2 linked regions of the Alloyangia pacifica genome follow. Each later gene encodes a partner of the first gene's protein in a complex. Links are inferred from orthologs where the notes say so. Each region holds a gene or a part of one and is shown on either strand. Other genes may lie near its edges.

Region 1 (16,129 bases):
GTGGTAGGAGACGATCCCGCCGGCTTCCTGTCCCCGGTGCTGCAGCGCGTGCAGGCCGAGGGCGACGAAATTCGCCGCGTCGGTCACCCCATTGACCCCGAACACGCCGCACTCTTCGTGCAGCTTGTCGGCATCGACGGAGTCGAAATCAAAGGGATGGGCGGGGGGCATCTGGCGATCGGACAAGGGCGGCTCCGAATCCATAGGGCTGGGGACAGCCCCCTCATACTGGCATGAGGGGCGCGTGTCACGGAAGCTTCGCATATGGACGCCGCGGCGCGGCGTGGCAAGGCATGCGCTAACACGTCTGCGGGATTTCGTGATCTTTGTGCGGGTGCCTGCGGCAGGCTGGCAACGAAAGAGCCGCGCCCTAAAGCGCGGCTCAATGTCCGGTCAATGGTCCTGCGGCTCAGGCGTCGCTGGCGCCCGGCGCTTCGCAGACGCCCACGAGCTGCTCGTATTGCGCGGTGATCCAGCCGAGCGCGGCCTCTGGATTCTGCGCCTCGATTTTGCTGGTGAACTGGGCGAAGACCGCCGCCGAGCGCGAATCGTCGACCATGGGGATATCCTGCGCGGTGATCACCGTCTCGTAGACGAAGAAGGCGATCGCCACGAGCAGCACGCCGCGCGCCACGCCGAAGAGAAACCCGAGCCCCTGATCGAGCCCACCGAGCGCCGAGCGCTGCACCAGGCTGGAAAAGACCGGGGTGAAGAGCGAGACGACGACCAGCGCCAGCGCAAAGACCGCGGCGAAGGCGGCGATGATCGACAGCTCGCAGCTGTCGGCGAGGAAGTCGCCGAGCACCGGGATTTCCTTGACCAGCGGCTGCACCTGCGGCGCGAAGATAAAGGCAAGGATCGCCGCGACGATCCAGCCCAGGATGGCCAGCGATTCGCGCACCAGCCCGCGCGAATAGGCGAGCAGTGCCGACAGCACGATGACGAGCGCGACGACCCCGTCGATGATAGTGAATCCGTCCATGCGCTTCGCGCCCCTCGTCTGATCCGATTGATCGATGCCGGGCCTTAGCCGGCGCCGAACATCTCTCCCACCAGAGTGACCAGATCGGGCATCTGGCTGAGCGACATGCCGCTTTTGCCCGTGGCCTTTCCGCCCCTTGGCAGGATCGCGTTGGAAAAACCAAGTTTTTGCGCCTCTTTCAACCTGTTTTCGGTCTGGCCGACCGGTCTGAGGGCGCCAGAGAGGCTGATTTCGCCGAAAACAACTGTTTCCGGGGGTACGGCAATATCCTCGCGGGCGGAAAGCAGCGCAGCCGCCACGGCCAGATCCGCCGCCGGTTCGTTGATTTTCATGCCGCCCGCGACGTTGAGGTAGACATCGAGTCCCGCAAAGGGGATGCCGCATCGCGCCTCGAGCACGGCGAGGATCATCGCAAGGCGTCCGCCATCCCAGCCAACGACCGAGCGTCGCGGTTGCGACTGCGGCGTTGGGGCGACGAGCGCCTGGAACTCGACCAGCACCGGGCGGGTGCCCTCGATTCCGGAAAAGACCACCGACCCGGGCGCGGGGGTGCCCCGCTCCGACAGGAACAGCGCCGAGGGGTTGAGCACCTCGGCAAGCCCGCCGCCGGTCATCTCGAAAACGCCGATCTCGTCGGCCGGGCCGAAGCGGTTCTTGACCGAGCGCAGGATGCGGAACTGGTGGCCGCGCTCGCCCTCGAAATAGAGCACCGTGTCGACCATGTGCTCGACCACCCGAGGCCCGGCGATCTGCCCGTCCTTGGTGACATGGCCAACCATGATCACCGAGGTGCCGTGGCGCTTGGCGAAGGTGGTCAGCTCATGGGCCGCGGCGCGCACTTGCGCCACCGACCCCGGGGCGCTTGCGACGTTGTCGACCCACATGGTCTGGATCGAGTCGACGATCACCAGCCCCGGCTTCTCGGCCTCGAGCGTGGTGAGGATGTCGCGCAGGTTGGTTTCGGCGGCGAGCTGCACCGCGGCCTCGCCAAGCCCCAGACGCTGAGCGCGCATGCGTACCTGCGCGCGTGCCTCCTCGCCCGAGGCGTAGATCACCTTTTGCCCGGCGCCGGCAAAGGCCGCAGCCGCCTGCAGCAGCAGAGTCGACTTGCCGATGCCGGGATCGCCGCCCACCAGGATGGCCGACCCGGGCACCAGCCCGCCGCCAAGCACGCGGTCGAGTTCCTCGATCTTCGAGGCGGTGCGCGGCGGCGCGGCTTCGGTCGTGGCGAGATCCGACAGCGCCACTTTGCGCCCGCGCGTGGCGCCCAGCGTCTTGCCGCCGGGCCCCTGCGAGAGCGGCACCTCTTCGGTGATGGAGTTCCATTCCCCGCAGGCATCGCAGCGCCCCGACCATTTCGAGGTGGCGTTGCCGCAAGACTGACAGACGAAATTCGCGGAAGCTTTGGCCATGCGCGGGTTCTGCCTGCTTGCGGAGCGCTGTGCAAGCTGGCCAGTTCTTCCACGCGCAAATATCCCGAGGGGGACGGCGGCAAAGCCGCAGAGGAGGCAGTGCCCCCTCCGCCGCGATCAGCCCACGGCGCTCATTCGGCCGCGCGCGGCAGAGGCACGACGCGTTCCTGACGCGGCGCCTCGGTGAACTCGGGGGCGGGCGCGTCCAGGGTGACCGTGGTTTCGGGCAGGATCTCGGGCAGGATATCCTCGAGTTCATCCACCAGCCGGGCAAGCTGCGCCTGCGCGATCGCCTCGTCGAGCTCGAGCCGTTCGTGCCAGCGCCGGATCTCCACCGCGGCCGCCTTGGCCTTTTCGATGCGAATGTTGAAATCCTCGACCTCTTGCTGTCGGGCGACCAGGAAATCCTGCGCCCGCTGCACGTTGCGATCGGAATAGGTGCGGGCGAGATCGCGGGAGACGTGGCTCATCTGCGCCGCCACCTCGAGCACCGAGGGCTCGAGTTCGGCGAGGTCGGGATGGTCACGCAGGTAGGCGAGCCTCTCACGCACCGAGTCGAACTCGGATTGCAGCTTGAAAACCCCCTCGCGGTCGGCGCGGTGCGACATCGTATAGGCGCGGGCAATATCGCGCATTCCAATGTGGAACGACCGGTGCGACCGTTCCAACGCCATCACATGCACGGCGTTCGGCAGGAAGGACACAAGTATCAGGGCAAGTCCGGCCAAGGTGCATTGCACCCAAAGACCGGCATTCTCAATCGGTTGCCCACCAAGGCTGAGGTCAAGTTCGAGCCAGGGCGCAAGCCCGGCAGCCGCAGCGGCGGTCCAGATCAACAGCGCCACCCCGACGGTGGCCACGACAATGAATGCCAGCTTCTGGAGGATATAGTGCAGGGCCAGACCTGCGTCACGAAGTTGGGACACCATGGGGGACTCCCAAGAAAAAGCCAAAGAAAGAACAGTAGAGAAATAGAATAGGGCGAGTGTACCGAAAGGAGAGGGAAATGTTAACTTTAATGACCGGCGCTCAGTCCGTGTGCACAATCGCAGTGGCAGAATTGCAATTGTTGCGAGAAACCCGAGTTATTTAGTCGCCTCTTTTTGGCTTTCGAGCAAACCTATGGCCAGCGACGCCAGGACGCAAAAGGTGAAGAGGTAGAGCCCCCAGCCGATCTCTATCCGGCCTACGCCCATGCCCTTGATCAGTGTGACGTAGACTGCAACAAGAAAGATGTCGGCCATCGCGAGTTTGCCCAGGGCGTTGATCAGTGGCAGCGCGCGGCGGGGCAGCCCCCCGAACTGGACTAGCGCCAGCCCCCCGATCTTCACCAGCGGCGCCACCAGCGCAAAGAGCGCGACAACCAGCGCAAGGAAGATGTCGCTGTGCCAGAGCGTGGTGATCCCCGACAGGACGCTGATGTCCGACAGGCCGAAGAGCGGCAGCAGGCCCGCATGCATCAACGGCGCCCCCCAAGCGAGCGGGTAGAGCACGAAGAGCGCGAGGTTGACGTATTTCAGCATGGGCAGCCTCATGCCGGGGAAGGGGCGTCGCCCCTCGTCACCAGGCGGCGCCTTCACCCCGGCGTATTTGGAAAGAGAAAAAGGGCCGAGTTCAGACGAAGCGTGCCGCCAGCCCCAAGCCGACGAGCGCCGCGATGAGCAAGATATGCAGGATGTCGATCGCGCGGAAGCGTCTGCCGGGCAGCCCCGCGCTGAGCGCCAATGGGACGGAGGCGAGCAGCAGGGCCGGCAGGCCTTGCTGCCAGGTGAGCAGACGGGAGATCGCGGGCAGCAGCGGCAGGGCGGGTAGCCCCTGACTGGCGGCCAGCGTCGGCGCGAAGCTCGCGTAGATGCCGACGCCCGCAAGGCCCAGCGACAGCAGCGCAGCGTGACGCGATGGGCCGCGGGCGAAAAGACCTCGGACAAGCGCCAGCAGAGCCAATACCTCAAGGTAGACGAAGCTCTTGAAGAGGATGAACGCCACGAGCAGCGGGCTCGGCTCGAAGAAGCTCATCTCAGCGCCTCGATCGGGCCAGTCGCGTGCCCATGGATGAACTGTTGGACGTAAGGATCTGCTGTGGCGTCCATTTCTCCGACTGGACCTTCCCAGCGAATCTTGCCCGCATGCAGCATCGCGACGCGATCGGCGATGGCGCGGACCGAGCTCATGTCGTGGGTGATGGTTAGCGCGGTGGCGCCCATCTCGGTGACGATCTCGCGGATCAGTGCGTTGATCACCCCGGCCATGATCGGGTCGAGCCCGGTGGTTGGCTCGTCGAAAAAGATGATCTCGGGCTCGGCGGCGATGGCGCGCGCAAGCCCCACGCGCTTTTGCATGCCGCCCGAAAGCTCGGCGGGCAGGCGGTCAGCAACCTCGGGGCCGAGGCCAACGCGGCGCAGCTTCTCGATCGCGATCTCGCGGGCCTCGCCGCGGGGACGCTTGAGTGGACCGCGCAGCAGGCGGAAGGCGACGTTCTGCCAGACCGGGAGCGAGTCAAAGAGGGCCGCTCCCTGAAACAGCATGCCGAAGCGCGAGAGCAGCGCCTCGCGCTCGCCGCGTGTCGCGTCGTGCCCGTCGATGGTGATGCTGCCGCTGTCGGGGGTGACGAGCCCGAGGATGCACTTCAGCAGCACCGACTTGCCCGTGCCCGAGCCGCCGATGATCACCATCGAACTGCCCTTGGGCACATGCAGGCTGGCGCCGCGCAGCACGGGGGCGCCGTCAAAACTCTTGTGCAGCTCGGTAAGAGTGATCATGCCGAAAAGAACACCCCCGTGAGCAGGAAGTTGGCGGCAAGGATGAGGATCGCCGCTGCCTCGACCGAGGACTTGGTGGCGCGACCCACGCCCTGCGCTCCGCGGCCCGAGTGCATGCCGCAATAGCAGCCCATGAGCGCGGCGATGCCGCCGAAGGCGCACCCCTTCGCCAGCGAGGAGAGCACGTCGAGCGGCTCGAGGAAGTTCAGCGTGTTTGCAAGATAGCCCACTGGATTGAAGCCGAGCGCGCTGGTGGCCACGGCGTAGCCCCCGGCGATGCCGATCACGTCGCCCACCGCCACCAGCAGCGGCACCGTGACGAGCGCGGCCAGCAGGCGCGGCGCGACGAGGTATTTCATCGGGTCGGTCGAGAGGGTGACCAGAGCGTCGATCTGCTCGGTGACCTTCATCGTGGCGATCTCGGCGGCGATCGAGGACGTGACGCGCGCGGCGATCATCAACCCGACCAGCACCGGCCCCAACTCGCGCACCATGCCGATGGCGACGATTTGCGGCACCACCGCCTCGGCATTGAACCGCGCGCCGCCGGAGTAGATCTGCAGCGCCAGCGCGCCGCCCGTAAAAATCGCCGTCATGCCCACCACAGGCAGCGACAGCCAGCCAACGTGCAGCAGCGCCATGCCGAATTCACGCGGGTAAAGCGGCGGGCGGCCGATGTGGCTCAGCGCGGCGAGGGCGAAGAGCGTCAGCCGCCCGGCCGCCCCCAGCGCACGGATCACCGCGGCGCCGAGCGTTCCCAGCGCCGCTGCGGGCGCGGCGACGAGGGTTCGCATCAGGCTCATTCGCCTGCGTAGCTCCGCGCGTAGCGGCCCCCGAGCGAGGTGAGGATCTCGTAGCCGATCGTGTCGATGTGGTTGGCCAGCTGGTCGACGCTCTGGTGCGGGCCGAGCAACTCGAGCGCATCGGGAACGTTGTCGACCGCGGTGACGTCGACGGTGATGAGGTCCATCGAGATGCGGCCAAGCAGCTTGCAGCGGGTCTCGCCGGCCCAGAGATATGTCTTGGGGGCGAGCGCGCGCTGTAGCCCGTCGGCGTAGCCCGCCGAGATCGTCGCGACCTTCATCGGCGAGCGGGCAACGAAGTTGTTGCCGTAGCCCACCGACTCGCCGGTCTTGACCTCGCGGGTCTGGATCACCGGAAGATGCAGAGAGACCACGCGCCGGGCATCGCGGAAGGGCATCGCGCCGTAAAGACCGATGCCGGGGCGGGTGACATCGAAATGGTAGTTCTTGCCCAGCAGGATGCCGCCCGTGGCCGCGAGCGAGCGCGGCGCGTCGAGCCCGTCTGTCATCTCGCAGAAATTGCGCAGCTGGTGGGCGTTCATCCCATGGTTTGGCTCGTCCGCGCAGGCAAGGTGCGACATGATCAGCCGGGGCTTCTGCTTCATCGCCAGCTCGCGCAGTGCGGACCATTCTTCGGCCTCCATGCCGAGCCGGTTCATGCCGCTGTCGAGCTGGATGCCGAAGGGATGGCCGGGCAGCGCCTCGACGTGGCGCAACATCTGGTCGATGGAGTTCAACATCGGCGTCAGCCCGGCGGACTTGATCAACGCAGCATCCCCGGCCATGTGGCCGCCGAAGACGTTGATCTCGGGGCCGTCCCCCAGCGCCTTGCGCACCGCCGCGCCTTCTTCCACCGTGGCAGTGAAGAAGCGGCGCACGCCCTCGCGCCCCAGCATCGGCGCGACGCGATCGGCGCCGAGACCGTAGGAGTTTGCCTTGACGACGGCGCCGGTCTCGCAGTCGGAGAGGGCGTCGAGGGCGCGCCAGTTGGCGCGGATCGCGTCGAGATCGACGGTAAGCTGTGCCTGTGCCATGGCGCGTTGATTGCCGGGCGCGGGCGGGGCGTCAAGAGGGAAAGCGTTGGACCTCGGAGCCGAAGTTCTTCATCCTGCGGCTTCGATAATCGGCGGGCAGGGCGGGGTTTTCCAGTATGGACGATGTGGATATCAGGTTCTTCCTGGCCTTTCTCGCGCCGACCCTCGGCTTCCTCGTCTGGTTCGTGAAGCGGCTCATCGACGACGAGCGCGAAGAGCGGCGGCGCAAGAAGCAGCAGGACAGCCTCGTGCGGGCGCTGTTTGCCGAGATCGACTTCAACACCCGGGACATGGAACGTTTCTTGAAACGGTCACCCTCGGAAGCGGACCTGCTGAAGCGCTTCCGCGAGGATCGGGCGCTGATTCCCCATATCACCGACGCGCGGCACACGGAGATCTATCGCACCCGGATCAGCGAGGTGCACAACATCGCGGATGGCGCGCTGCACCAGACGGTGAATTTCTATGGGCTGCTCGAGAAGATCCGGGTGCAGATCGAAGGAGTTCAGCAGGCCAGCTACCTGACGCTGTCGCCGGAATCGCGGGTCAAGGTCATCGCGCTCATCATCGAGAGCGCCAGCGATGCGGCGGCCTGCGGTCAGGAGCTTCTCGGTAGCCTCGCGCATGACCATCGGGCGCTCGGTCTCGAAAGGTTCCGCTTTGACGACAGCCGGTCTCTGGCGGAGCTTTCGGCGCAGAGGATCGCGCTTGAAGGCAAGATAGACGCGCTAAAGCGCGGAAGGCAGCCGAGCTAGGCGATTTTCCAGGAGAGACGCGAAAACGGCAGCGCCGCGCTGATGATGGGTGCGCGCGCCGCCGAGTGAAGGTCAGATAATGATGGGATCCGGTCCGGTCATGAGACTTTCCTTCTTCGTTGCCTAAGAAATCTAGAGGGGGCAGCGGCGAAAATCAAGGATCTCCCGTGCCGCGCGCCCTCGGTGCGTTTGTTCGCGGCTCAGAAGTTGTCGCCTTCGCCGTTCTGCCAGGGGCGCACCAGGTTGCCGAAGCGGGTGAAGCGGCCCTCGAAACTGAGCTCCACGGTGCCGATCGGGCCGTGACGCTGCTTGCCAATGATCACTTCGGCCTTGCCGTGCAGGCGCTCCATGCGTTCCTGCCAGGCGGCCATCTCGTCGAGCCGGTCGTCCGAGGGCTTCTCGCGCTCCACGTAATATTCTTCGCGGAACACGAACATCACCACGTCGGCGTCCTGTTCGATCGAGCCAGATTCCCGCAGGTCCGAAAGCTGCGGGCGCTTGTCCTCGCGGCTTTCCACCTGACGCGAGAGCTGCGACAGGGCGATCACCGGAATGTTGAGTTCCTTGGCGATGGCCTTGAGGCCCATGGAGATCTCGGCGATCTCGTTCACCCGGTTTTCGGCGGTGCCGCGCACCAGTTGCAGGTAGTCGACCATCAGCACGTCGAGCCCATGCGTCCGCTTCAGGCGCCGCGCCCTGGCGGCGAGCTGGGCGATCGGGATGGCCGGCGTGTCATCGATGAAGAGCGGGCAGGCCTCGAGGCTCTTGGCGGCGTCGACGAAGCGCCGGAACTCGGCCTCGGTCATGTCGCCGCGGCGGATCTGCTCCGAAGGCACCTCGGCGGCTTCCGACAGGATACGTGCGGCCAGCTGCTCGGCGCTCATTTCGAGCGAGTAGAAGCCCACGACGCCGCCTTCGATCGCACCCTCGGTGCCATCGTGGCGGGTGCCCTTTTTGTAGGCCTTGGCGATATTGAAGGCGATGTTGGTGGCGAGCGAGGTTTTCCCCATCGACGGGCGCCCGGCAAGGATCAAAAGGTCCGAGGGGTGCAGCCCGCCCAGCTTCTTGTCCATGTCGATGAGCCCGGTGGAGACCCCCGCCAGGCCGCCTTCGCGCTGGTAGGCGGCGTTGGCCACGTTCACCGCATCGGTCACGGCGCGCAGGAAGGACTGGAAGCCGCCCTCGGTCTGGCCCTGCTCGGCCAGCTTGTAGAGCGCTTGCTCGGCCTGCACGATCTGCTCGCGCGGCTCGGATTTCACGTCGACCTTGGTGGCCCGGTCCGAGATGTCGCGGCCGAGCCGGATGAGGTCGCGGCGCACGGCCAGATCGTAGATCATCTGCGCGTAGTCGCGCACGGCGAAGCTCGAGACCGCGGCGCCCGCAAGGCGGGCGAGATAGGCTGGCCCGCCCAGCTCCTTGAGGCCCTCGTCATCCTCCATGAACGCCTTCAGCGTCACCGGCGATGCGAGGTTGTTCTTTGCGATGCGCGCGGCAGCGATCTCGAAGATACGGCGGTGGACGGGGTCGTAGAAATGCTGCGGCCCGAGAATGGCCGCGACCCTGTCGTAGACGTCGTTGTTGGTCAGGATCGCACCAAGCAGCTGCTGCTCGGCCTCGATCGAATGCGGCATCGTGTCGGCCTGCTCGACCTCGACACCGGTCGCGTTGAATACGCTCTGATCGTTCATGCCTGTCCCCTTGGCCCTGACCCTACGGCCCCGTCGTTGCGGCCGATTGCCATGGGCCCGACGTTGTTTTCTGTCCCTGTGATCTCCCCACCGGCTCCCCCGAGTCCCGCAGGTGCGAGCGTCTTAACGCGCCGCGGGAGGCGGACCAATCTGGAAATCTCTGTGGACTATTTCGGGATAACCGGAAATGCGTCCGGCGCCCCGTGCTGCTCTTGAAGATATCGTAGCAGAGCCGGGAATTTTCGCAACATTTGGTGGAAGCACGCGAGCGGGGCGCCAAGGCCCCGCCCGCGAGAAATCTGCTTATGCGCCGTTTTCCGCCTGCCATTTGCGCGGGTCTTCGAGGAAGGCCTCGACCGCCGCCAGCGTCGCCGGCTCGAAGCCGCCGCGCGCCTTGGCCTCGGCCAGAACGTCGTGCCACGTGCACAGATAGTGCAGCTCTACGCCATGATCGCCGAGGGTCTTCGTCGTCTCGGGGAAGATGCCGTAGTAGAAGATCACCGCGGTATGCGCGCAGGTGGCGCCGGTCTCGCGGATGGCGTCGACGAAGCTGAGCTTGGAGCCGCCGTCGGTGGTCAGATCCTCGACCAGAAGCACCCGCTGGCCCTCGGTCATCTTGCCCTCGATGCGGGCGTTGCGGCCGTAGCCCTTGGGTTTCTTGCGCACGTAGGTCATCGGCAGCGCCAGCCGCTCGGCCACCAGTGCCGCAAAGGGGATGCCCGCGGTCTCGCCGCCGGCGATGTTGTCGAAGGCTTCGAAGCCGGCATTGCGCATGACGGTGACGGTCAGGAAATCCATCAGCGTCGAGCGGATGCGCGGATGCGAGATCGGCGTGCGGCAGTCGATGTAGACCGGCGAGGGCAGGCCGGAGGCGAGCTTGAAGGGCTCGTCGCCCATGAAATGCACCGCGCCGATTTCCCAGAGCATCCGGGCCGTCAGCCGGGCCATTTCTTCTTGCGAGGGATAGGACGAGGGGATCATGGGGCAGCTCCTTTGAAAAACCGCGCCCGCCTTAGCGCGAAAGCGCGGGTTCGGGAAGGGCGCATGGCACGGCACCGCGCTCTTTCGGCTTTTCCCGAAACGGATGGGGGCAGGGGGCAGAGCGCCCCCTGCGCAAAGCTCAGGCCTCGACCCGCCAGTGCAGCGGCATGCCGGGGTCAAAGACGGTCACCGGTCCGGCGCCAGTGTCGATCTTGGCGGGATAGGCGACGGGTTCACCCTTGGTCAATGTCACCGTCTCCTCGCTCACCGGCAGGCGGTAGAAGGCCGGCCCGTTGCGCGACGCGAAGGCCTCGAGCCGGTCCAGTGCGCCGTCCTGCTCGAAGACCTCGGCAAGGATCGACAGGGTGTTGGTCGCAGTGAAGCAGCCGGCGCAGCCACAGGCGCTTTCCTTGGCCGGATCTGCATGGGGCGCGCTGTCGGTGCCGAGGAAGAAGCTGGCATCGCCCGAGGTCGCGGCCTCGCGCAGCGCCAGCCGATGCTCCTCGCGCTTGGCAACGGGCAGGCAGTAATAGTGCGGCTTGATGCCGCCGACGAGGATGTGGTTGCGGTTGATCACCAGGTGGTGCGTGGTGATCGTCGCACCGAGATCGTCGCCGCCGGACCGGGCATAGTCGACGCCCTGCTTTGTGGTGATGTGCTCCATGACCACGCGCAGGCCCGGGGTGGCGCGGCGGATCGGGTCGAGCACGCGATCGATGAACACCGCCTCGCGGTCGAAGATGTCGACGTCGCTGTCCACCACTTCGCCGTGTACGCAGAGCGGGATGCCCTTCTCGGCCATCAGCTCGAGCACCGGGCGCACCTTGTCGAAGTCGCGCACGCCCGAGGCGGAGTTGGTCGTCGCACCCGCCGGGTAAAGCTTCAGCGCGGTGATGATGCCCGCGTCATAGGCCGCGGCGACATCCGCAGGATCGGTTGTCTCGGTCAGGTAGAGGGTCATCAGCGGGGTGAAGCGGCTGCCCTCGGGCAGCGCCTTGAGGATGCGACCCCTGTAGGCGGCGGCCTGATCGCCGGTCACCACGGGGGGCACGAGGTTGGGCATGATGATCGCCCGGCCGAAGTGGCGGGCGGATTCGGGGGCGATGCCGGCCAGCATCTCGCCATCGCGGAGGTGCAGGTGCCAGTCGTCGGGGCGGCGGAGCGTGATCTGGGTCATGCCCCGCGCGTTAGCACGCGCGCGCGCGCCGGGCCAGATGGCATGCGCAAGGCTGGGTGCGGAAGCCGGTGTCAGGCTCTCGCCGCGCCCGCCGGGCGTGCCACCGAGACCTGGGCGAAACCAACCGGCTCGCCGCTGAAACCTTTGCAACCCGACTGTGGGCGCGCCACGGCCCGCTTTGGGGTAAGGTGACCAGAGGGAAGCTTCACAGGGAGAGAGACCATGGACGCATCGACACCCGCAGAAACCATCGGCCGCGGCCGGCTCTACGACAGTATCGTCGACACCGTGGGCAACACGCCCGCCGTGCGGATCAACCACCTCGCGCCCGAGGGGGTCGAGATCTACGTGAAGGCCGAATTCTTCAACCCGGCCGCCTCGGTCAAGGACCGGCTGGCAATGAGCATCATCGAGACCGCCGAGAAAAACGGCACGCTGAAGCCTGGCCAGACCGTGGTCGAGGCGACCTCCGGCAACACCGGCATCGGGCTTGCCATGGTCTGCGCCGCCAAGGGCTACCCGCTGGTGGTGACCATGGCCGACAGCTTCTCGATCGAACGGCGCAAGCTGATGCGGATGCTGGGCGCCAAGGTGGTTCTGACGCCGCGCGCCGAGAAGGGCTTCGGCATGTACCGAAAGGCGGCGGAACTGGCGGAGGCGAACCGCTGGTTCCTCGCCCGCCAGTTCGAGACCGAGGCCAATGCGGCGGTGCATGAGGCGACCACCGGGCGCGAGATCGTCAATGACTTCGCCGGCACGCGGCTCGACTATTTTGTCACCGGCTATGGCACCGGCGGCACGGTCACCGGCGTTGCGCGCGTGCTGCGCAAGGAGCGGCCCGAGACCAGGATCGTGCTGTCGGAGCCCGCAAACGCGCAGCTCGTCGGCAGCGGCATCGCGCAGGGCCGGACCGCCGACGGGGCACCCTCGGAAAGCCACAGCGCCTTCGAGCCGCATCCGATCCAGGGCTGGACGCCCGACTTCATACCTGCCGTGCTGCAGGAGGGGCTCGACGCGGGCTGCTACGACGAGCTGATCCCGGTCGCGGGGGCCGACGGCATCGCCTGGGCAAAGAAGCTGGCGATGAAGGAGGGCATTCTCACGGGTGTCTCCGGCGGCTCCACCTTCGCCATCGCCATGCAGCTGGCCGAGAAGGCCGAGCCCGGCACGGTGATCCTCGCCATGCTGCCAGATACCGGCGAGCGCTACATGTCCACGCCGCTCTTCGAGGGCATCGTCGAGGACATGGACGAGGCGGAAAAGGCGCTGTCCCTCTCCACCCCGTCAAGCCAGATGGCTTGAGTTGGACAGAAAAGGCGCGAGACTGCCGCGCCCTTCTACGCGTTTGAAATACGCACCTCCGACCGCTGCTGACCGCGGACGCGCCGCCTGTCAGTGCCGCGTGGCGGTCAGCGCCACGTTCACCTGCACGTCGAAGCTGAGCTGCTCCGGATCGGCCATGCTCTCGCCAATGGCGTAGTTGCGGCGGTCGAGCGTGGTGCTGCCCTGCATGGTGGCCGTCTCGCCCTCGAGGGTCAGCTCGAAGGGCAGGGTGACCGGCACCTCGGCGCCCTTCAGCGTAAGCGCGCCCTGTGCTTCGTAGCCGGTTTCGCCGCGCAGGATCTCGGCCTGAAAAGTGGCGGTGGGGTAGTCCTCGGCGGCAAGGAAATCCGCGCCCAGGGCCTGCTTGCTCACCGAGCCGAGGGTCAGCGTCGGGATAGCGATCTGCACGGTGACGTCGCCGGCCTTGCCGGGGGTCTCGCGCGGCTCGAAGGCGATCTCGGCGGTCCAGTCGGCGAAGCTGCCCTCGATCTCTTTGCCCATCTGCACGAGGCTGATGCCGAGCGTGCCCTCGGTCACCTGCCAGTCGGATTGTGCGGCCTCGAGCTTCGGAGTCTCGGCGGCGTCCTCGCTGGCGAAGAGACCCGCGGCAGCCCCGCCACCGAGGAGGGCGGCCCAGGCGGCGACGGCCAGAAGCAGCGGGCGGACGACGCGGTGCCCGGCAGAGGGCGTGCCGGCGGAGGCGCCCTTCAGCATGCGCGCCAGCGTGCCGTCGCGGTCGATGATGACATGTTTCAGCGCCCCGGCGACGTGCAGCGCCAGCGCGGCGACCAGCAGCCATTGCGACAGGAAGTGCACCGAGGCGGCGGTCTCTGCCAGGTTGTCGGAATTTGGCACGAAGGGCAGGTCCTGCCCGAAGGGCCAGAGGATCGGCGCGAAGCCCTCGGTGGCAGCGTGCTCGATCCAGCCCGAGAGCGGCACGATCACCAGCGTCGAGTAGAGCAGCCAATGCACCGTTTCGGCGGCGAAGTTCTCGGCCCTGCGCTCTGGGTGCAGCGGCGCGGGTTTCGGCTGGCTCAGCGCCCAGAGAATGCGGACCAAGGCGAGGAAGAAAAGCGTCACGCCGATGGTCTTGTGCACCGAGAAGAGCTGCGCCTTGGTGGCGAGCTCGGCCTCGGTGGCCCAGGGCGAAAGATGGGCGATCCAACCGAGCGGGATCATGATCAAAATGCCGAGCGCGGTCAGCCAGTGCAAGCTGCGGGTGACGGCACCATAGGCGGTCTTGGTGTTGGCGAGGGACATCGGCGGTCTCCGGGCTCGGGATAAGGTTTTGCCGAAGATCGGCGATGCCGCGCCGCAGCGCAATTTGCGCGGATGCACAGACCCCGTGCGCGCGGCAGCCCGCCGAGGCTCAATAATGGTACCCGAGCGCCGCTTCGAGGCCAGGCTCGAGACGGCTGCGCAGGAAGTCCAGTTCTTCAGCGCAGAGTTGCCCGGGCGGCTCGGGGCGCGGCTCGTCCACCGCGGGTTTGAACCGGCTGCCGAGGCGCTTGTGCACCGGGCATGAGGGGCAACTTCGGGCAGGTTGAAACCGGCGCGGAGGTCGGCGAGGAAGTTCTTCGGGCGCGCCTGCACAGCCTCGAGCGGGCAGAAGAGCAGGGCGCAGCCGCGGTTGAAGAAGCTGGTGAGCCCCATGAGCTGCACGCTCCGCGGGGCAAAGTGATCGGGAAAAGGCCCGCCGCTGCATCTCGGGCGGGCAATGCCAAGGCTTGGCATGCATGGAGCGCGCCCAGTCAACCGCGTTGCGGGTGACGCAGACGACGAGCGCGTCCGGCGGCACCGCGGTCATCTGCGGAAACCCGTGTTTCCAGCCGAGCTCCCCGGTCGGCGAGAGCGGCGTGTTGCGCCCGATCAGCCGCTTGACGAAATTGGTGCCCGAGCTGCGCTCGCCGAACACTTGGTAGCGGGTGATGCCGGGTGCGGGGCGTACGATTTCACGCGGCCGCGTCGGAGGATGCACCGCAGCTGGTCGCCGCGCGGTGAAACCGGATATTGACAGTTCGAGCGGTCCGAGCCGGATCGGCAATACGTCTTGCCGGAAAGAGTCCACGGGTTCTTCTGAGCCAAGGCCTCATACGGGGGGCCGTGATCCGGCTGGGTCCCTCATCCTGTGGCTCGGGGCAAGCCCCTAGGCTCAATTGCCGAGCGAGGAGACGAAAGTGGTGGCGCGGATGTCGAGGCCGGCAGTGGCGCGCACCGAGGTGCCGGCCGAGGCGATCACGTTGCGCGAATTCTCGTCGAGCAGGCCGAGGCCGGCCACATAGGTCTGCGAGGGGATCATGCTCATCACCGTGGCGGCGCCGATTCCGACAAGGATGCCGGCCGAATTGCTGCGGGCCGAGCCGCGGCGGCTGACCATGCGCAGCAGGTGCATCATCACCATGACGCCGGAGACCGCGAGCAGCGCGGAGAGGGCGCCGAAGACATAGACGTGGTATTCGCGTGGGAGGCTGCCTTGGAGCAGGCTTGCCTCGATGGTTTGCTGGTTGCGGGCCACCGCGATGACCACGCCAGCCCAGAGGAAGCCGACGATGCCCGAGACGATCGGGCGCTTGGAGGTGCGTGCGACCTTGCTTGCGTCGCTTGCGCCGTACCGGGCGAACTCAGGATCGATGCGCCGGATGCGGGCTTCGAAATCTGCGTGCGTCATTTTCCGGACTGCGTAGGCTCTCATGATCCTAGCTCCTTCTGCCAGATGCCGCCGGCCTTCTGCCAGCAGAGGGCTGTGCAAGCTCTCGTCGGAATCGACGCTAGGAATGGATTGTGGCGAAATGTGGCGGCGAATGTGGCTTGGACCGGATATCTTCTTGGCGAAGTCTGGCATCCGTTCGGGCCGCCCACCTATCCGTTCGGATTGGTGTGCCGCGAAGCCCTAAAAACAAGGGGTTTGAGAAATGTCGTCCATTTGACAGGCATTTATGAATTTATCGTAAACGCAGATGGTTGGCGGGGCGGAAAACAGCCGCCCCGCCGGAGAAAGGCTCATGAATCAGGCAGCGCTGGCCATGGCGTCGAGGATTCGCGCCCAGCTGCGAATCCCCTTGTGGAAGGATTCGAGGTCATACTTCTCGTTCGGCGAATGCAGCTGGTCGTCATCCTTGCCCCAGCCCACCAGCATGGCATCCATGCCGAGGATGTTCTGGAAGTAGCCGGCAATGGGGATCGACCCGCCGCAACCTGCATAGGCCGCCGGATCG
Region 2 (11,423 bases), on another replicon or contig:
CGCCGAGCCCCGTCGGATCCATGATCGGCCAGTATTCCACCGTCAGGTGAAAGAAGCGGGTCAGATCCAGCGCGGCGCGCTGCGAGGCGGGCGACATGGCCACGATCAGGTCGAATCCGGAAAGCGTCTCACCCATCTCCTCGAGCTCCTCGAAGCTGCGCGAGCGGTGGCGCGACAGCTCGACGCCGATCTCCTGGCAGACCGAGATCGCGAAGCCGTCGATCTCGAGATCGTTCACCACGCCGACGGACTGCACATAAGTGCCCTGACCGTGGAGCTTTTTCATGATGCCCTCGGCCATGGGCGAGCGCACCGCGTTGTGGTCGCAGCAAAAGAGCACCGATTGCGGCAGCTTCGGCACGCGATCAGCCCCCGAAATGCAGCACGCAGATGAGTGTGAAAAGGCGCCGCGCGGTGTCTATGTCGACCTCGGCCTTGCCCTCGAGCCGTTCCTGCAGGATGCGCGCGCCCTCGTTGTGGATGCCGCGGCGGGCCATGTCTATGGTCTCGATCTGGCTCGGTGCCGCCGTTTTCACCGCATCGAAGTAGCTTTTGCAGATCTGGAAGTAGTCCTTCACCACCTGCCGAAAGGGCGCGAGCGAGAGGTGGAACTCGGCTGCCGGATCTCCAGCGTCGGTGGTGATGTCGAAAACCAGCCGCTTGTCGCGGATCGACAGGCCGAGCGCATAGGGACCGTCGGGCACGTCGCGGCCGTTGCGCGCCGGCAGGCAGAAGCTGTTGTCCTCCATGAGATCGAACATGGCCACGCGCCGCTCCTGCTCGATCTCCGGGGTCGGAGGCGGCAGGTTGGCGTCGTCAAGCTCGATACGGGCGATGGTGCTCATGGGCGCGTCCTCGGCTGCGGCTCCGGAATCTGTAGCCAATGCGCGGGGATGGGGCAATGCGACTTGCGACTCATGGGGCAGAAGCGGCGACGCCCCCGCCCCGGACGATCAGCCGTTGAGCTTGCGCAGCCGCGCGGTGACCGACAGGCCGTGCGCCTGCAGGCTTTCCGAGGTCGCCAGCACCTCGGCGGCGGGGCCGATGGCGCGTAGCGCATCGGGCGACATCTTCGCCAGCGTGGTGCGCTTGACGAAATCGAGCACCGACAGCCCCGAAGAGAAGCGCGCCGAGCGCGCGGTGGGCAGCACGTGGTTCGGCCCGCCGACGTAATCGCCGATCGCTTCCGGGGTCCATTGGCCGAGGAAGATCGCCCCGGCGTGACGGATTTTCTCGGACAGCGCTTCGGGCTCGGCAACGCAGAGCTCGAGGTGCTCGGGCGCCACCCGGTTCGACAGGGCCGCCGCCTCGTCGAGATCGCGGCAGATGATGACCGCGCCGAAGTCGCGCCAACTGGCGCCGGCGATGCCGCGGCGCTCGAGCACCTCGAGCTGCCGGGCGACCTCGTCGGCCACCTTTTGAGCAAGCACCGCGTCGGGGGTGATCAGGATCGACTGGGCGCTCTCGTCGTGCTCGGCCTGGCTGAGCAGGTCGAGGGCGATGAACTCGGGATCATTGCCTTCGTCGGCGATGACGAGGATCTCAGAGGGGCCGGCGATCATGTCGATGCCGACCTTGCCGAAAACCCGGCGCTTGGCGGCAGCGACGAAGGCATTGCCCGGGCCGGTGATCTTGTCCACGGGCGCGATGCTTTCGGTGCCATAGGCGAGCGCGGCGATCGCCTGCGCCCCGCCGATCCGGTAAATCTCGTCGACCCCGGCGATGCGCGCCGCCAGCAATACCAGCGGGTTGGCCACGCCATCAGGCGTCGGCACGGCGATGCAGAGCCGCTCGACACCCGCCACCTTGGCGGGAATGGCGTTCATCAGCACCGAGGACGGATAGCTTGCCAGTCCACCCGGCACATAGAGACCGGCCGCCGAGACCGGCGTCCAACGCCAGCCGAGGGTCGCGCCGTCGGGGTCGGTCCACTGCGCATCCTCGGGCATCTGCCGCACGTGGTAGGCGCGGATGCGCTCGGCGGCGATCTCCAGCGCGGCACGCTCGGCTGCGGGAACCTGCGCGCAATAGGCGTCGATCTCCTCTTGAGTGAACCGTAGCCCGGTCGCCTCCAGCTCGAGCCGGTCGAACTTGGCGGTCATCTCCAGCACGGCAGCGTCGCCGCGGGCGCGCACATCGGCGATGATGCCCGCGACGATGTCATCCACGTCGGGGCTGTCCTCGCGCTTGGCGCTGAGCAGCTGGGCAAACTCCAGCTCGAAATCCGGGTCGGTCGTGTCGAGAAAGACGGGCATGGGCGGTCTCCTTGTCGCGAGACTGCTTAGAGAGAAGCGCCGCCCGGCTCAAGTGGCGCGCCGGGGGATTCGCCCGCATCCCTTGACATGGATCAGCCCGAAAAACATGCGACTCGCCTAATATGTCGAAATCGGCATGGGAGAGCCGATGCATTTCGGAGGAGCAAAGATGTTTCAGAAGACATTTGCAGCCCTGGGGCTGGTGGTTGCGGCGAGCGCCTTCTGCGCTGGCGGATCGGCCGTGGCGCAGAGCGCCGGAGAAACGGAATACATGAACGCCTGCGCCGCTTGCCATGGCGAGAAAGGCACCGGCGACGGGCCGCTGGCCGAACTGATGACCGTCGATCTACCCGACCTCACGCAGATCTCGGCGCGGAACGACGGCGCGTTCCCGATGCTCGACGTCATTCAGATCATCGACGGACGCAGCGGCATCCGGGGGCATGGCTACCCGATGCCGGTCTGGGGGCAGCGGTTCAAGGAAGCGCTTTCCATAGACATCGGCCCCTACGCCAGCGAGATCGTGACGCGAGGACGGATTCTCGCCCTCGCGCAGCACCTGGAATCGATCCAGGCGCAGTAGGTTCGGAAAGGGGTCAGGCCCGTCGGTTCAGGACCAGCGGTTCAGGCCCCGTGATCCGGCACCTGCCCCGACACCGCGGTGTAGGGCCGGGTCACATCCTTGAGACGCAACTCCAGCGCCTCGACCTCGGCACGCAGCGCGCCGTCACCGGCGAAGGTCAACTCGACGAATCCTGCCCCCTCCTCGCCCGGCTCGAATTTCACCGAGAGCAGCGAGAGCACGGTGTCCTTCTCGCCCGGGTTCACCCCTTGCGCCGAGACCTTCAGGACGTTCTCGATCACCAGAAGCGATCGCACCCGCTCCGGCGGCGAGACATGCACGCCATCCTCACGGCGCAGCCGGTTGATCAGCAGCGCCAGCCGGTGGTGACGCTTCTCCCAGGCCACGTCGGCCACGGTCGTCACCGAATCCTGCGCAAGGGCCGAAAGGACCTGCAGGTCCTCCGGATCCATGGCACCCAGGTTGAGCGGTTGATTGCCCGCGTCTTCGAATCTTGCGTCCTCGGTCACTCGCCCTTCACCCGTTCGATCTTGGCGCCCACGCCGCGCAGCTTGCGGACCACGTGCTCGTAGCCGCGGTCCAGATGATAGACCCGGCTTACCACGGTTTCGCCTTCCGCGGCGAGACCCGCGAGGATCAGCGACACCGAGGCGCGCAGGTCGGTGGCCATCACCGGCGCGCCCTTCAGCTTGTCGACCCCGGTGACCCGCGCGGTGCCGCCGTGCACGTCGATCTTGGCGCCCATGCGCAGCAGTTCGGGGGCATGCATGAAGCGGTTCTCGAAGATCTTCTCTTCCAGCACGCTCTCGCCCTCGGCGGTGCAGAGCAGCGCCATCATCTGTGCCTGCAGGTCGGTGGGGAAGCCCGGGAAGGGCTCGGTGGTCACATCCACCGCCTTCACCCGGCCGTTCTTGCGCGCCACCTTGAGACCCGTTGGCGTCTCCTCGACCGAAATGCCCGCCGCGTCGAGTTTTTCGCAGAAGCTCTCAACCAGCGCGATCGTGCCGCCAAGGCACTCCACCTCGCCGCCGCAGATCGCCGGGGCAAGCATGTAGGTGCCCAACTCGATGCGGTCAGTGACCACGCGGTGGGTCGCACCGCCCAGCGTCTCGACACCCTGAATCTCGATGGTGGAGCTGCCCTCGCCCTCGATCTGCGCGCCCATCTTGCGCAGGCACTGCGCCAGGTCGACGATCTCGGGCTCGCGCGCGGCGTTCTTGATCACCGTGGTGCCCTTGGCCAGCGTCGCGGCCATCAGCGCGTTCTCGGTGGCACCCACAGAGGCGAAGGGGAAATCGACGATGCCCCCCTTGAGACCGCCCGAGGGAGCCTTGGCATGCACGTAGCCGTCGCGCAGGTCGAGCTCGGCGCCCATGGCTTCGAGCGCCTTGAGGTGCAGGTCCACAGGGCGCGCGCCGATGGCGCAGCCACCGGGCAGCGAAACCTCGGCATGGCCAAAGCGTGCCAGCAGCGGGCCGAGCACGAGGATCGAGGCGCGCATCTTGCGCACGATGTCATAATCGGCGCGAGTCGAGGTCAGCGCGTGGCTCGACATGGCCAGGACCTGCCCGTCATTCAGCGACTGCACCTCGGCGCCAAGCGACTGCAGCAGCAGCGTCATGGTGCGGATGTCCGACAGCCGCGGCGCATTGGTCAGCGTGAGCGGCTGATCGGACAGCAGGGTGGCCGGCATCAGCGTGAGACAGGCGTTCTTCGCCCCGGCAATCGGAATTTGTCCCGAAAGCGGGCCGTTGCCCGTGACGACGATCGAATCCATTAACTGTCCTTTTCACTGCTCTGCCCGTCTTCGGGCTTGTTATCTTCTTTCGGCGCGGCATTGCGCGCCTTGGCCTGCGCCTTGCGCCGGGCGAGATTCGCCTTCAGCGCGGCTTTTAGACGGGTTTCGCGCTCCTGCGCAGGGGATGTTCGGGGGCTGTTTTTCGGCTCCATGAACTTTCTTTACTTGAGAGGCAAAAAACCGTCCAGATTGCGCTTGCACCCCCCGGCGTTTGCCCTTAGACACCGCGCCACGCCACGAGGCACACCGACGCAACCTAGCGCGGACGCTTCAAAAGGCGAACCGGCGCTGCTGTAGCTCAGTGGTAGAGCACTCCCTTGGTAAGGGAGAGGTCGACAGTTCAATCCTGTCCAGCAGCACCACTTAAACCCCTGAAATCGCTAGATTTCGCGAGACCCTCTCCCAGAGTAGCCTCTCGCGCTCCGGGCCTTGCCGAGATGCCTCCGCGCTGCCGCGCTGGCTCCTGCATGCGCTTGGTCCGGTAAATCAGGGCTCTATCGCAGCACTTCGCCAGGGCTCTTGGCGCGCCACCGCGCAGCGCGCACCGAGCTGCCGCAAGGGCATCCCGAAGCCCCCGTATCCTGCGCATTTTCCGACCCCCGGAAGCGGTCCTTGCGTCACCCCGGCGCGTCACCCGGCGTCACCCCGACTCCGGCCCGGAAACGAGTCATGCCCCGACTGCAAGGCACCGCGATTCTCCGCCGCGAAAACGGCCCCCCGCGAATCGATACACACGAGTCGCAGGAGGCGAACGTCACGTCACCCGGGTCGGCCCGGCACCCCGTTGTCGGCGAGCGCGCGATTCCGGTAGCGGCGATCCTCGGTCACATCCGCGCCGAACCAGTCCGGCGGAGTGAAAGCCAGTGCCGCCTCCACCGTATCGAATTCCACCTCGACCATCACCAGCGGCGCCAGCGCGCCGGCAAAGACGTCGAGCTCGAAGCCGGTGCCATCCGCCAGCGCGCCCACGTAGCGGGTCTTCTCGACCACGCGCCCGCCGGTCGTCGGCCAGAGTTCCTCGAACTGGGCGCGCTCGATCTCGATCTCGCGCTCCATCCGCGCCAGCCCGCCCTCGGATTTCAGCGTCAGGAAATAGGCGCCGCCCTTCTCGCGCAGGCGCAGCTCGATGGAATCGCCCTCGAGCGTGACATACCCCTGTCGCACCGGCTTGGATTTCAGCCCCTCGAGCACCGGCAGACGGGCGACGAGGAACTTGCGCTCGATCTCCACGCCGCCGCTCATTTGCCGAACACCCGGGCAACAAGCTCGTCATGCAGCGTAGCGTAGGCCGCGCTTGCCGCGCTCGACGGGGCCGAGACCATGACCGGCGCGCGATGCACCCCCATGCGCTCCACGTCCGAGGTGAAAGGGATCGACGCCGCGAGCAGCCGCTTGCCGTGCTCCCGGCGCATCTCGTCCATGGTCTCGCCATGCAACGACTTCACCCCCTGCGCCATGGAAAAGAAGCCGTGCAACTTCTTCACCGGCAGGTCGTGCTCGCGGAAGAACGCCTTGAGCTGCTCGAAGGTGCGCTGCGAGAGCGTCGTGGGGATCACCGGCACGACGACGGCATCCGAGGCGCGGAAGACGTTCTCCGACAGGGTCGAGATGTTCGGCGGGCAATCCAGAAGGATCACGTCGTAGTCGCCCTTCACCGCCTTCAGCGCCTTCTTGAGCCGAGAGCGCGAGTTGCGCATCCTCGCCAGAAATACGTCGAAGTCGCGGAAGGTCATATTCGCGGGCAAGATGTCGAGATTGTCGAAATCGCTACCGCGGATGGCCTTGGTGAAGCGCGCGACGTCGTCGAAGAAACGCGTCTCGGTCAGCTTCTTCGATGGCTTCACCCGGAAGTAGAACCCCGAGGCGCCCTGCGGATCGAGATCGCAGAGCAGCACCCGCCGCCCGCCCTGCGCCAGCGCATAGGCGAGATTGACGGAGGTCGCGGTTTTTCCCACGCCGCCCTTGTTGGAATAGCAGGCGATGATCTTCATGGTTTTCCCCCGTGGAACAGGTCGCGGAACGTCTGGCGGGTCTCGGCGCTGTTGAAGGCGGCAAAGCTGCCGACAACCCGTGCGCGCTCGGCCAGCTGGCGGTCGTGCAGCACAAGGACCAGCGCGCCGACGCTCTGGGCAATCTGCAGGTTGCCCGGTGTCGCCCCCTCGAGACGCCCGAGAAAGGCCTGCAGGCTCTCCTGCTGCACCGAGTAATCGTTGAAGAGGCCGAGGTTGTCCTGCAGCTTCTTGAGCGGCTTGATGATCTGCTTGAAGGGCTTTGCCGGGAAGAGCGGCGCGAAGAACTCCATGAGGTAGCGCAGCTTCTTGCAGTGGATGCGCAGCTCGTGGACCTCGTGGTCGGGCGTGCCCTCGTCGATGCCCTCGGCAATGGTGCAGATCCTTCGGTAGCGTTTCCAGATCAGCTTGCAGGCGAAGTCGTAAGCGGACAGATCGGCTTTTCCCCCCTTTGCCAGCTTCTTGCGCTTGTCAAAGAGCTTGATGAGCGCCTTGATCTCCTTGCGGTAGGCAGTGCTGCGCAGGTGTGCCGCAAGCGACTGGTGTTCCCCCGTCCGCTCCTGCGCGAAAAGCGCGAACATCCGGTCGAGCCCGCCGTGCAGGCTGGCGGGCACCATGGCGTAGAAGCCGTCCCGCTCCAGCAGGTAGACATCAAGATCCCGCAGCCGCCCGGTGGGCGACATGAGGTCAGAAAAGCGCGCCTTCAGTTCGGCGGTCAGCTCCGCGTCGTAGACATCTCTGAAAAGGCTCAGCACCGAGCGGACCTTGCGCAGTGCGATGCGGTAGTCGTGCAGGAACTCGGTGTCGTCGTCGGCGATCACCCCGGCCTCGTTGGCCCGCGCCACTTGCAGATAGGCGGCGATGATGTCGCTCGCAGCATCGAAGGCCCCGGTCTCGCGATCCAGTGAAACGACCGGCTTGGGGGTGTAGTCGCTCAGACCCGGAAAGAGCTTTGCATAGAGCCCGGCCTCGCCGAGCGCCGTGCCGCCCGCATCCTCGACCATAACGCGCAGCCGCTGCAGCGCCTTGTCGTAGCCGCGCAGCCCCTGCAGCTGCAGCACCAATACCTTCCCGCCCCCGGTCGCCGCCAGCTCGATAAGCTGCGCCCGCGCCTGCGTCTTGCCCTCGTCATCCAGCAGCGACAACGTTCCCCGGCGCAACGTGCCCGCGCCCACCGGGAGCAGGCAGCGCAGCGAAGAGAGGTCCGAGAGCGCCCCCTTGACCGGCCCCTCGGGAAGGTCGCTGACGAAGCGGGCCCCGGCGGCACCGCGCTGCACGAGAGGCGCGCCCGCAGGCCGCAGCAGCTCGAACTGCTCGTCCGCCTCGACCAGCAGCCTGCCGGAGTTCCGGAGCCTCTGATCGAAGCTGTCTCGGACCTGGAAGGCGCTGCTGCCCTCCTGCCAGACCAACCGCGCGGCAAGGCCGCCGACGGGCGCGCCCATCAGCCGCTCCAGCGCTGCTTCGGGCAGGAGATAGGGTGCAAGGGTCTCCGGGCTCATCGTACCTTCTTTCTGCTCTTGCGCAGGTAGTCTTCGATCAGTGTCTCGACGATCTTCTGCACGCTTGTATCTTCCTCGATCGCGCGCAGTTTGAGCGCCTTCAGGGTCTTGCCGCTGAGCCGAAGGGAGGTGTTCTTCTTCTCATCTTCCTGTGCATCCTGGGCCTTGGGCTGTTTGACCTTCGCCATGCTGCGCACCTTTCCTGTATGTGACGTCATGATGTCACTCTTGCGACCGGCCCGCAACGCGGTTTTCCCTGAAATCAACACGCTCGGCCTACTCATCTGTTCGTGAATGAACAGAGTGCTGCGGATGACAGCGCCGCCGCGAGCGCTTAGGTACCCAGCATGGCTGACGAAGGAGATGCAGACCATGCGGAACCTTGTTGTACTCGGGCTGGTGCTTGCCGCTGCCACGCCCGTCTCCGCGCAAAGTGAGAAGGCGGCACGCTGCGAGACCTCGGCAAAGATGGTCATGGAAGCGGTGCAGGCGCGTAAGGACGGAATTTCCCTCAAGCGGACCGAGCGCGAGCTGCGCCGGGCGCTCGACCGCGACACCGGCGCTTCGCTCGCGCAATGGATCTACGGGCTGCCGGAGAAGGATCTGACCCTCGACGTGGGCCGGACGTGGGAGCAGCAGTGCCTCACGCAATGAGCCCTCAGAGCTGACAGGCACCGACGTCGCGCTTCCGCGCGGCGCCGGAGTCGGCTATCCGCAACGAATGATGAAATCCCCGGTCGAGTCGCATGGACTCGGCTCCGTTGTGCATTGATACTCCGAGCATGAGTCTTCCACCCGGTTTCCTCGACGAGTTGCGCACGCGCACGAGCCTGTCTCAGGTCGTGGGCCGCAAGGTCATGTGGGACAGCCGGAAATCGAACCAGGCCAAGGGGGACATGTGGGCGCCCTGCCCGTTCCACCAAGAGAAGTCCGCGTCCTTCCACGTCGATGACCGCAAGGGCTTCTACTACTGTTTCGGCTGCCACGCGAAGGGCGACGCCATCTCCTTCATCCGCGAGAGCGAGAACGTCGACTTCATGGAAGCCGTCGAGATCCTCGCCCGCGAGGCCGGGATGCCGATGCCGGCGCGCGATCCGCAGGCCGCGCAGAAGGCCGACCGCCGCAGCCAGCTCGCCGAGGTGATGGAACAGGCGCTGCGCTTTTACCGGATGCAGCTGCGCACCGGCGCCGCCGCCGAGGCGCGTGGCTATCTCGAGCGGCGCGGCCTCAAGCAGGAGGTGCAGGACCGGTTCGAGCTCGGCTTCGCGCCGAACGGCTGGCAGGGGCTCTGGGATCACCTGCGCGGACAGGACGTGGCCGAGGATCTGATCCTCGGCGCCGGGCTGGCCAAGCCCTCGGACAAGGGCCGCGCGCCCTATGACGTCTTCCGCAACCGCATCATGTTCCCGATCCGCGACGGTCGCGGCCGCGCGATCGCCTTTGGCGGGCGTGCGATGGATCCGCGCGATAATGCGAAATACCTCAACTCGCCCGAGACCGATCTCTTCGACAAGGGCCGCAACCTCTATAACCACGCGCCCGCGCGCGAGGCGGCGGGCAAGGGCCAGCCGCTGATCGTCGCCGAGGGCTACATGGATGTGATCGCCCTCAGCGAAGCCGGGTTCGAAGCCTCGGTCGCGCCGCTCGGCACGGCGGTGACCGAGCATCAGCTCGCCCTCCTGTGGCGCATCGCCGACGAGCCGGTGATCGCCCTCGACGGCGACAAGGCCGGGCTGCGCGCCGCCTACCGGGTGATCGACACGGCCCTGCCCTTGCTGGTGCCGGGCAAAGGGCTGCGGTTCGCCCTCATGCCCGAGGGGCAGGACCCCGATGATCTGCTCCGCGCGAAGGGGCCGCAGGCGGTGAAGGCCGTGCTCGACCAGGCGCTGCCCATGGTGCAGCTTCTCTGGCGGCGCGAGACCGAGGGCAAGGTCTTCGACAGCCCCGAACGCAAGGCCGCCCTCGACGCGACGCTGCGCGCCGCGATCAAGCGGATCCAGCACCCCGACCTGCGCCGCCACTACGGCGACGAGATCAAGGACCTGCGTTGGCAGCTCTTCCGCGGCAAGCGCGGCGGCCAGTCCGGCGGGTTCTCGGGAAGCGCGAGCCAATACACTCCTTTCCGCAACGGCAAGCGCACGCAGAAATGGGGCCAGGCCGTGCCTATCGCGCCGAGCGCCTCGGCCAAGGCCTCGCTGCTGGTGGCCGCCGGCGACGCCGCCGAGACCCGCCTGCGCGAGGATGTCATCCTCGCCGTGCTGCTGCGCTACCCCGCGCTGATGGCCGAATTCGAGAGCCCGCTCGAGACGCTGCCCTGCCAGGACCCCTCGCACGCCGCCCTGCGCAGCCTTTTGCTGGCGGGGGTGACCGACGACCCCGAGACACTCCAGGACGAGGCGATGCAGAGAATCGGACCCAAGGCCCTTGATTCCCTGCTCGGGGCACGCCATGTGGCTGTCGTACCCTGCCTGCGACATTTCGGTGACAGCGAGCTCGCCCGCCTGACGGTGGCCGAGGAGTTCGCAAAAATCGCCGCTCAGGCTGGACTCGTGGCCGAACTCGCCGAGGCTCTGGAGGACATGGAAAGCCTGGCGGACGAAGCCCTCACCTGGCGCCTGGGACAGGCAGCGCAGGCACGCAACCAGGCCGTGATGAACCGGTCCGAGGATGACGTGGAATTCGACGTGGGCGCGAATGGCGCCCGCATGGACAAGGAAGAACGCAGCGCCTTTGACGCGTTGCTGCAGCAGATTCGCTTTTCCAAAGGTCAGAACTAGATGGCCATTTAGGGAAACTGGAGGAAAAACCGGTAGACGGGTGGCCGAATCAAACGATTCCCCCCATGATTCGCAAAATCGAATCACTTCACTTGCGCGAGTGCCGGCCAGAACCGGCCCCTCCCTTTGACGGAGCACTTCATGGCAGCCAAAGACAACGACGACGCCAAGCCGGAAACTCAGGACGACGCACACAGCCTCGACATGAGCCAGGCCGCGGTCAAGAAGATGATCGCCGAGGCGCGCGAGCGTGGCTTTATCACCTATGACCAGCTGAACCAGGTTCTGCCGCCCGATCAGGTCAGCTCAGACCAGATCGAAGACGTGATGTCGATGCTCTCCGAAATGGGCATCCAGGTCACCGAAGAGGACGAGGAATCGGAAGACGGCGACGACAAGGCGAAGGGCTCGACCGATCTGGTCGACGCCTCGCGTGGTCGCGACGTCGCGCTGTCGTCCGGGGGCGCCGAGAAGCTCGACCGCACCGATGACCCGGTGCGCA

Evidence for each region.
Region 2: the proteins of CEW88_RS17725 (region 1) and dnaG are in contact, whole or in part, in a crystal structure (PDB 2R6A), measured with the Geobacillus stearothermophilus proteins. The link is inferred for Alloyangia pacifica from one-to-one orthologs. Residues at the interface, in WP_033016901.1 of Geobacillus stearothermophilus: Ser13, Glu15, Ala16, Gln18, Glu91, Leu92, Asp94, Ala95, Val96, Pro97, Thr98, Ala99, Ala100, Asn101, Tyr104, Tyr105, Ile108; in WP_049624496.1 of Geobacillus stearothermophilus: Lys456, Leu457, Leu458, Pro459, Ala460, Asn463, Ala464, Leu467, Leu535, Leu536, Ile537, Ala538, Gln544, Glu545, Asp548, Tyr549, His552.

What each region holds. Positions count from the first base shown.
Region 1 is NZ_CP022190.1:1,021,598-1,037,726, reverse strand. The notes cover bases 7,190-10,128. They hold CEW88_RS17725 (replicative DNA helicase), read right to left. Parts: upstream 9,434-10,128; coding sequence 7,946-9,433; downstream 7,190-7,945. Other genes in these bases: CEW88_RS17720 (orotate phosphoribosyltransferase), read right to left, coding at 9,737-10,128; CEW88_RS17730 (hypothetical protein), read left to right, coding at 7,190-7,745. Also shown: purF (amidophosphoribosyltransferase), read right to left, coding at 1-171; CEW88_RS17770 (CvpA family protein), read right to left, coding at 410-982; DNA repair protein RadA, read right to left, coding at 1,027-2,394; CEW88_RS17760 (DNA repair protein), read right to left, coding at 2,526-3,323; CEW88_RS17755 (paraquat-inducible protein A), read right to left, coding at 3,480-3,917; CEW88_RS17750 (hypothetical protein), read right to left, coding at 4,009-4,410; CEW88_RS17745 (ABC transporter ATP-binding protein), read right to left, coding at 4,407-5,153; CEW88_RS17740 (MlaE family ABC transporter permease), read right to left, coding at 5,150-5,956; alr (alanine racemase), read right to left, coding at 5,953-6,990; more of CEW88_RS17730, read left to right, coding at 7,107-7,189; more of CEW88_RS17720, read right to left, coding at 10,129-10,414; pyrC (dihydroorotase), read right to left, coding at 10,554-11,591; cysK (cysteine synthase A), read left to right, coding at 11,814-12,893; CEW88_RS17705 (cytochrome b/b6 domain-containing protein), read right to left, coding at 12,984-14,174; CEW88_RS17700 (hypothetical protein), read right to left, coding at 14,284-14,982; CEW88_RS17695 (hypothetical protein), read right to left, coding at 15,067-15,582; CEW88_RS17690 (M20/M25/M40 family metallo-hydrolase), read right to left, coding at 15,922-16,129. UniProt on the Escherichia coli protein: The main replicative DNA helicase, it participates in initiation and elongation during chromosome replication. Travels ahead of the DNA replisome, separating dsDNA into templates for DNA synthesis.
Region 2 is NZ_CP022189.1:2,123,706-2,135,128, forward strand. What follows is about bases 8,468-11,423. They hold dnaG (DNA primase), read left to right. Parts: upstream 8,468-8,926; coding sequence 8,927-10,921; downstream 10,922-11,423. Other genes in these bases: CEW88_RS24885 (hypothetical protein), read right to left, coding at 8,468-8,518; CEW88_RS10275 (hypothetical protein), read left to right, coding at 8,517-8,798; rpoD (RNA polymerase sigma factor RpoD), read left to right, coding at 11,063-11,423. In the rest of the region: CEW88_RS10220 (low molecular weight phosphatase family protein), read right to left, coding at 1-361; CEW88_RS10225 (UPF0262 family protein), read right to left, coding at 366-845; hisD (histidinol dehydrogenase), read right to left, coding at 954-2,255; CEW88_RS10235 (c-type cytochrome), read left to right, coding at 2,425-2,838; CEW88_RS10240 (DUF2948 family protein), read right to left, coding at 2,880-3,347; murA (UDP-N-acetylglucosamine 1-carboxyvinyltransferase), read right to left, coding at 3,344-4,615; CEW88_RS24735 (hypothetical protein), read right to left, coding at 4,615-4,788; CEW88_RS10255 (CYTH domain-containing protein), read right to left, coding at 5,396-5,878; CEW88_RS10260 (ParA family protein), read right to left, coding at 5,875-6,627; CEW88_RS10265 (CHAD domain-containing protein), read right to left, coding at 6,624-8,144; more of CEW88_RS24885, read right to left, coding at 8,141-8,467. UniProt on the Escherichia coli protein: RNA polymerase that catalyzes the synthesis of short RNA molecules used as primers for DNA polymerase during DNA replication.